Regions from separate parts of the Mitsuokella apri genome, predicted to be linked through region 1. Evidence: a T-box and tRNA genes for the amino acid it is inferred to sense, from the RefSeq annotation. Region 1 holds a T-box; the other holds one or more tRNA genes.
What was found. A T-box is a leader RNA that pairs with one kind of tRNA and senses whether it is charged. The one in region 1 lies ahead of leuS (leucine--tRNA ligase), so its partner is inferred to be a tRNA-Leu.
Positions count from the first base shown of each region.

Region 2: it encodes a tRNA-Leu, which carries the amino acid that the T-box ahead of leuS (leucine--tRNA ligase) is inferred to sense. The anticodon was not compared.

Region 1 covers NZ_JBHYRS010000001.1:267,121-271,376, reverse strand. The annotation lists gene ACE419_RS01315 (Nif3-like dinuclear metal center hexameric protein) at 1-256, shown strand, start outside; gene ACE419_RS01310 (YitT family protein) at 284-1,225, shown strand; T-box leader at 1,272-1,479, shown strand; gene leuS (leucine--tRNA ligase) at 1,525-4,005, shown strand; gene uvrB (excinuclease ABC subunit UvrB) at 4,153-4,256, shown strand, end outside.
Region 2 covers NZ_JBHYRS010000002.1:321,296-325,551, reverse strand. The annotation lists gene queA (tRNA preQ1(34) S-adenosylmethionine ribosyltransferase-isomerase QueA) at 1-837, shown strand, start outside; gene ACE419_RS04475 (hypothetical protein) at 1,224-1,556, shown strand; tRNA gene ACE419_RS04470 (tRNA-Leu) at 1,867-1,953, opposite strand; gene ACE419_RS04465 (hypothetical protein) at 2,171-3,607, shown strand; gene ACE419_RS04460 (5-methyltetrahydropteroyltriglutamate--homocysteine S-methyltransferase) at 3,730-4,256, opposite strand, start outside.

The DNA of each region.
Region 1 (4,256 bases):
CAGCGGCGCCGGTGCAGAATTCATCGCAAAAGCCGCGGCCATGGGCGCCGATGCCTACGTGACGGGCGATGTGCGCTATCACGATGCCCAGCACGCCGCCGAGCTCGGCATGCACGTCATCGATGCCGGCCATTTCGGCACGGAATTCCCTGTTGTCGAGGTCCTCGCCGAGCGCCTGCGCGAAGAGCTGCAGGATCAAGGCCATGTCGAAGTCATCGCCGACCGCAAGTCAAAGGACTTTTTCTCGCTGGCCTGATTTGGGTCAGAGAAAGAGAGCGTCTCTATGAATCAGAATATCTGGCGCAAGCATGCCCTGCGTTATTTCCAGATTACACTGGGCTGCCTGCTCGTCTGTCTTGGCTTCAACCTCTTTTTGATACCGGCGCATCTCCTGACGGGCGGCATCAGCGGCGTTGCGCTCATCATTTACTACCTGACGGACCTGCCCGTCGGCATGCAGAACCTCGTTTACAATCTGCCGATTCTCTATCTTGCCTATCATGTTTTTGGCAAGCTCTATGCCGCGGACACGATTTTTGGCACAGTGGCCCTTTCCGTCATCCTCGATGCGACGCATTTTCTCGTCGGCTGGAGCATCTGTCAGGACCCCATGCTCAATTCGATTTTTGGCGGCGTGCTCGCCGGCGTCGGCTTCGGCATGGTCTTTCGCGCGAACGCCAACACGGGCGGTCTCGATGTCATCGCGGCCGTCACGAAGAAATATTATTCCGTCGATGTCGGTACGGTCGTTTTCATCCTGAACTTCCTGATTATCATGGGCTCGGTGGCCCTCTTTGGCATCGAGGTCGCACTGTTCAGCATCGTTTCGATTTATGTCACGGCGGAGCTCACGAACCGCGTGGCAGCCGGCCTCAACCGCGAGAAATCTATCTTCATCGTCTCGCCGCAGGCCAGGGCCATCTGCAGCGACATTATGGAGAATGTCCACCGCGGCGCGACATTTATCGACGGGCGCGGCGGTTTTGCCGAGGAGCCGAAGAATATTCTGTTCGTCGTCGTGAGCCTCACGCAGGTCAGCCGCGTCAAGACCATCGTCAATCATCACGACCCGCAGGCCTTCATGATTGTCTCGGATACGTCGGAAGTCTCGGGCAAGGGCTTTACGCTTGACTGCGAGAGCTACGAGGATGCCCGCCGCAAGTGGCAGCAGACGCACGAAAAGCAGCTGGCCTTTGAAAGCAGCCATGCACCGAAAGAGAAATAGTTGACGATATGGATTTTCGCGGCTATAATAAGTCATATGTAAATGCGTAAATCCGATGAAGGCAGAGCAGTAGGCAAAAGGAGCCCCAAGAGAGCCAGCGGCAGGTGAGAGCTGGCGGCAGAATTTGCTGAACTCACTGCTGAGGAGCTGCTGGGGAGGCCTTAAAGCCAAAACAGCTGACGTCAGCCGCGTTAAGGCTCCGAGAGGATGCTCAGGCATCAAGCAGGGTGGTACCGCGAATCATCGTCCCTGGCTGTCAGAAATGACGGCCGGGGACTTTTTATTTAGGAGGAAACAGCATGGAAAGATATTCGCCGCAGGACATCGAGGCAAAATGGCAGAAAAAATGGGAAGAGGGCAAGGTCTATAAGACAGAAGCAGACCCGAACCGCCCGAAGTATTATGCACTCGAGATGTTCCCGTATCCATCGGGCAATCTGCACATGGGTCATGTGCGCAACTACGCCATCGGCGACGTCATGGCGCGCTACAAGACGATGGAAGGCTTCAATGTGCTGCATCCGATGGGCTTTGACTCCTTCGGCATGCCGGCCGAGAACGCGGCCATCAAGCACGGCGTAAAACCGGCCGACTGGACGTACAGCAACATCGAGAACATGGAAAAGCAGCAGAAGAAGCTCGGCCTTTCCTACGACTGGGACCGCGAAGTCAAGACGTGCGACCCTTCCTATTATAAATGGACGCAGTGGCTCTTTGAGCTCTTCTACAAGCGCGGCCTCGCCTACAAGAAAAAAGCATCGGTCAACTGGTGCGATACGTGCGGCACGGTTCTCGCGAACGAGCAGGTCATCGACGGCAAGTGCTGGCGCTGCGACCATGAGGTCCACAAGAAAGACCTGTCGCAGTGGTTCCTCAAGATTACGGATTATGCCGATGTGCTCCTGAAGGACCTCGACAAGCTCAAGGGCTGGCCGGAGCGCGTCAAGACGATGCAGGACAACTGGATTGGCCGCAGCGAAGGCCTTGAGTTCAACCTCGAGGCACCGGAACTCGGCGAGAAAATCGCGGCTTACACGACGCGTCCGGATACGGTCTACGGCATCACGTTCCTCGCTCTCGCTGCCGAGCATCCGCTCGTCGACAAAATCTGCGAGAACAACCCGAAGGCTGAGGAAATCAAGTCTTTCGTCAAGCGCACGCGAAACCAGAGCGAGATTGAGCGCACGTCGAGCGAGTCCGAAAAAGAGGGTATCTTCACGGGTGCATACTGCATCAACCCGTTCAACGGCAATAAAGTCCAGATCTGGGTCACGAACTACGTTCTTGCCGACTACGGCACGGGCGCGGTCATCGGCGTTCCGTCCGAGGATTCGCGTGACTGGATGTTTGCGACGAAGTACAACATCCCGAAAATCATCACGCTGCAGCCGCGCGACCATGAGCTCAAGCTCGAAGAAATGACGGAAGCGTATACGGACAAGGACGGCGTGCTCGTCAACTCCGCGGAATTCACGGGCATGGACATCAAGGAAGCCATGAAGGGCATCATGGACAAGGCCGAAAAAGAGGGCTTTGGCAAGCGCCGCGTCAACTTCCGCCTGCGCGACTGGCTGATTTCGCGTCAGCGCTATTGGGGTGCACCGATTCCGGTCATCAACTGCCCGCACTGCGGCGAGGTGCTCGTACCGGAAAAAGACCTGCCGGTCATGCTGCCGGAAGATGTCTCGTTTGAGCAGGGCTCGCTTTCGCCGCTGGCGTCGAGCGAGAGCTTCGTGCACTGCAAGTGCCCGAAATGCGGCGCCGACGCGACGCGCGAGACGGATACGATGGATACGTTCATCTGCTCCTCGTGGTATTACCTGCGCTATACGGACCCGCACAACGACAAGGAGCCGTTCGCGAAGGATAAAGTCAACTACTGGGCTCCTGTCGACCAGTACATCGGCGGCATCGAACATGCCATCCTGCATCTCTTGTACTCGCGCTTCTTCACGAAGGTTCTGCATGATGCCGGCCTCGTCGACTTCGATGAGCCGTTCACGAACCTTCTGACGCAGGGCATGGTCCTCAAAGACGGCTCGAAGATGTCGAAGTCGAAGGGCAATGTCGTCTCGCCGGAAGAAATCATCGCGAAGTACGGCGCCGATACGGCCCGCCTCTTCATCCTGTTCGCCGCACCTGTCGACCGCGACCTCGAGTGGAGCGACCAGGGCGTTGAAGGCTCGTACCGCTTCCTGAACCGCGTATGGCGCATCCTCGGCCATTTCGAAGAGGACATCAAGAACGGTGCGGATGATTACGATGTCACGAAGCTCACAAAGGAAGAGAAAGACCTGCGCCGCATCCTGCACGTGACGATCCGCAAAGTCACGGAAGATGTGCGCGACCGCTTCATGTTCAACACGGCCGTTTCGTCCATCATGGAGCTCGTCAATGCTTTCTATGGCTTCCAGGATAAAGAAATCAACGCAGGCCTTGCGCGTGAAGTCGCCAAGAACCTCATCAAGCTGCTCGCCCCGTTCGCCCCGCATATCACGGAAGAACTCTGGAGCCGCCTGTTTGCAGGTCAGGGCAGCGTTCATCAGCAGAAGTGGCCGACGTATGACGAAGCCGCGACGAAGCTCGATGAGATCGAGATCGTCCTGCAGATCAACGGCAAAGTCCGCGACAAAATCACGATTCCTGCGGACACGGACCGCGACGGCATGAAGGCCATCGCCATGGACCTGCCGCGCACGAAGGAACTCACGGCCGGCAAACAGATTGTCAAAGTCATCTGCGTGCCGAAGAAGCTCGTCAATATCGTCGTCAAAGGCTGAGTTGATTAAGCTGTAATATCGAAATCCGCCATCTGAAAGAGGGAAGGGAACTCTCTCTATCAGATGGTGGATTTTTTTTGTCCGGACGTATATAATGGAGTTACGTTTGACAATGGATAATATTTTTTGATTACGGGAGGGACCGCGATGGCGATGGTGCCAAAACTCAATACAATGCATTTTGATAAGGAGACGCCTTTTCAGGTAGTGGCGCCGTTTGAGCCGATGGGCGACCAGCCGCAGGCGATCGA
Region 2 (4,256 bases), on a different contig from region 1:
GAAACGCTCGTCAAACCAGGCAAAAAGGCTAAGCCGGGCAATGTTATCAACTTCGGCGATGAACTTTCGTGCACGGTGACGGAACACACGGACTTTGGCGGCCGCATCGTCGAATTCCATTACGACGGCATCTTCGAGGAAATCCTCGACCGCCTCGGCGAGACGCCGCTGCCGCCGTACATCCACGAAAAACTCGAGGACAAGGAACGCTATCAGACCGTCTACAACCGCGAGGAAGGCTCTGCCGCCGCGCCGACGGCCGGCCTGCACTTCACGAAAGAGCAGATGCAGGAGCTCAAGGACATGGGCGTCAACCTCGGCTTTGTCACGCTGCACGTCGGCCTCGGCACGTTCCGTCCGGTCAACGTCGAGAACATCGAGGAACACGAGATGCATAAAGAGTACTACTGCATCCCCGACGAGACGGCCAAGCTCATCATGGACACGAAAAAAGCCGGCCACCGCGTCATCGCCGTCGGCACGACGAGCATCCGCACGCTCGAATCCGCCGCCACCGCCAAAAACGAAATCGCCGGCCGCAGCGGCTGGACGGGCATCTTCATCTATCCGGGCTACGACTTCAAGATTGTCGATGCCATCATCACGAACTTCCACCTGCCAAAATCCACTCTGATCATGCTCATCAGCGCCTTCGCCGGCCGCAATTTCGTCCTGCAGGCCTACAAAACCGCTGTCGAGATGAAATATCGCTTCTTCTCGTTCGGCGATGCCATGTTCATCAAGAGACCGCAGCCCCTCGCAGAACGCGCGGAAGAGCTCAAGGAACTTGAAGAGCTCGACAAAAAGCGCGAAGCTGAAGCAGCACAAAAAGAATAAAAGACAAAACAGCCTTCTCGCAGGAGAGGGCTGTTTTGATGTTACAACTTTTCAGATAGAAATTAAATATTTGAATATTATGTCGGAAAGCATAGGATTTTATCGGCATCCCTTTACTATATGACCATAGCAGATTCTTTCCATATTTCATTCAACCCATCCATTTCTGAGCCACTGCCTTCGCGGCAGTGGTTGCTTTTTTTACTCAGATGAGATGCCAACAACAGTTTTCTGGGCTTTTCGACTTTCTTTATGGTATAATGAAAGCAAAAAAGGGGTGCTTGCTTTGACACGAGAAGAAGAGCTTTTGCGGCACTCGAGCTGCATTTTCTCGAGATTCCAAAATACGCGAGGCGCCGAAAAAGCCAATCAGCCAGCTGACAAAGATGGAACGCTGGCTCGCGTATTTTGCCAACCAGCTGACGAAAGAAGAACGGAGGGAGCTGGCGATGAAAGATGAAAAAATCAAAGACGCGCTGGATGCAACGCAGGTCTTTTTGAGCGACAAAGAGGAGCGCCGCCGCTACATCAACCGCGAGATGGCCATCATGGACCGCCGCTCCGAACTCGCTTCGGTCCGTGACGAGACCATGCTGGAAAATATACGAAACTTTGTTGCCGGCACTGGCTGGAGCGCAGAGCGCGTAATGGATATGCTCAAGATCCCCGAACAGGACCGCCCGCGCTATCTTGACATGCTCCAGAAAAACCTGCATTGACTTAAATACGCGAAGAGCCCTTCATCTGTGACTGAATGAGAGGCTCTTTGCGTCCGTGGGCGGCGCAAAAGGCGTAGATTGAAAAAGGTTGGCTAAACCGGGTCAGCATTTTCGGCAAGTATTCTTTTCGCCTCAATAGCGGCAGTCATGGAGGAACTCGCGCGTGAAGTCGGTAATTAACAAAAAAGGCCCCCTGAAAAGGGGGCTGAAATCAAACATCTGAAATTGGCATTACTAATGGCATTACTAATCTCGAAAAAGCCAACAAAAAAGACCCCGCGAAAACCCCGCGAAGCCTTGTATTTCCTAGTGGTGCCGAAGACCGGACTTGAACCGGTACGTTGTTGCCAACGGCAGATTTTGAGTCTGCTGCGTCTGCCAATTCCGCCACTCCGGCGTAACGACCATGTACCATGTGTCATTAACATAAAATATTATAACAGTATAGGGCCAGACTGTCAATGTATGATGCGAATTTTAGATGGATTTCCAGGCAGAACTTCTCTAAACGTTCTTAGCATGAAGAAAAAGCCTATGGCATGGCAGGAGTATCCATGATGTGCGCGGAATAATAAATACATACGACAATCATGACGGAAAGTGGGGAATGTGACATGAGGAAGAAGCCCGAGAAGCATACGAAGGCTGTTCCTAAGGAATTGTACGATAAGATGTTTGAGAAAATGCAGGATGTTTTTGTTACGGACGAGGAATATGAACGCATGACGCCGGAACAGAAGAGAAAATGCGTGGAAGAGGCGATGGAGAAATTCAGCCGGATCATGGATGAGGCATCAGCGCAGATGTCAGATGATGATTACGATGATTATGACGAAGACGATGTGCTCGACCATTATCCGTATGGCGATATAAATTTTGACGAAGAGGACAGCGACGTTTTCTATGATGATGAGTCCAGCCTCGTAGACGCCGGCGGCAACATGTATTACCGTGATCCCACGCCGTTTCGGGAGACGCTGGACGGGTATACGAAGAGCGAGCTGATCACCATTGCCGAAGCGCGGGGTATCCACATCCGAAAATCGCTGCACAAGGCGGAATACCGGATGCAGCTCGTTTTGGAAATGCTGAATCCGGACCGGATGCGAAACATTCTTTTATGGCTGCCGCATGAAGAAATGCAGGCTCTGCTGCAGCTGCTTGAGGAAAAGCCGCCCGCGGATATGATGGATATGTTCCCGGAGCCGGCTCAGCTGGAGACCGTCCCGTATTTTGGTCTGCCGAATCTTCTGGAAATGGGCTATTTGTCGGAGCTGTTCGTTCACGACTACGTAATGCCGCAGGATGTTGCCGATATAATGCAAAATTTGCTGACGGTGGATTTCTGGGTGGAATATCGCCAGACGGCCTGGATTGAGTCGGCCGTTTCACTGGCCGAAGATATCTATGACGTTTATCCGCTGTCTGTGCTCATGCAGATGCTTCGCCAGCGGCCGGACTTTTCGTGGACGGAACAGGAGGTTTTGGAACATCTGGCAAAGGTGCCAACGGAAATGCAGACAGTTTTTTACCAGGATGGATGGCTGCGCCCGGACCTGGAGGAAGAGCCGGAAGAGAATCCGCCTCTTTCAAAGGATGCCGTTTACTATATTCCGACGCAAAGTGAAATCTGGAGCCATGAATTTTTGGACAAGAGCAGTGAGAGGGTCTGGAAGGCCATGTTCCAGCTTTTGGGCAATAAGTGGCCGTATCTGCAGGAAACCTCGTTTTATGAAGTCCTGCCGGACATTATGACGATGGCCTTTGCGCAGAATATGGCAGAGCCAAAGAGCAAGGATATTCTTTTTGCGATTCTGCAGGCTGTTCCGGAGCTTGAGACTGCAGAACGCCATGCGTTGGTCCGAGATATGCTGCCGTTCCTGAAAAAAATCCACGACCATGCCCGTCTGCCGTCGCAGCACGGTTTTTCCAAAATTGAGCTCAAGGAGCAGAAAAAACAGGAAAAAGCCGCGCAGCGTCAGGCGCGCAGGGCTGAGAGGGCACAGCGCAAAGTCATTTCTCTGGCGGAGCGGCGCAAAGGGAAAAAATAAATACAACGGCTGTCTGCGCTTCGCCGGAGAACTGTGTGCAGCACCTTATATAGCACCATATAGATAGGAAGAAAAACAGCACGGATGACTTTGTCTCCGTGCTGTTTCGTATTTCTATTTCCTTATTTGCCCCAGACTTCTTCGGCGATTTCTTTGACGAGGCGGATTTTGGCCCATTCTTCGTCTTCGGTCAGGAGGTTGCCTTCTTCCGTCGAGGCGAAGCCGCACTGCGGGCTCAGCGAGAGCTGGTCGAGCGGCAGATATTTTTCGGCTTCGTGGATGCGGGCGATGACGTCCTCTTTTTTCTCGAGCTCTGGCGTCTTGGACGTCACGAGGCCGAGGACGACTTTCTGGTCCTTGATGAAGCGCAGCGGTTCAAAGCCGCCGGCGCGGTCGGAGTCGTATTCGAGGAAGAAGCCGTCGACATGGCAGTGGGAGAAGAGAATGTCGGCAACGGGCTCGTAGCCGCCGGCGGAAGACCAGGTCGAACGGAAATTGCCGCGGCAGATATGCATCGTGATGGTCATGTCGGCCGGTTTGACCTCGAGAATCTTGTTGAGCACCTCGACGTATTTGCGGCCGACGGCGTCGACGTCGATGCCGCGCTCGGCGTAGGCCTTGCGTTTTTCGGCGGAGCAGAACTCACCCC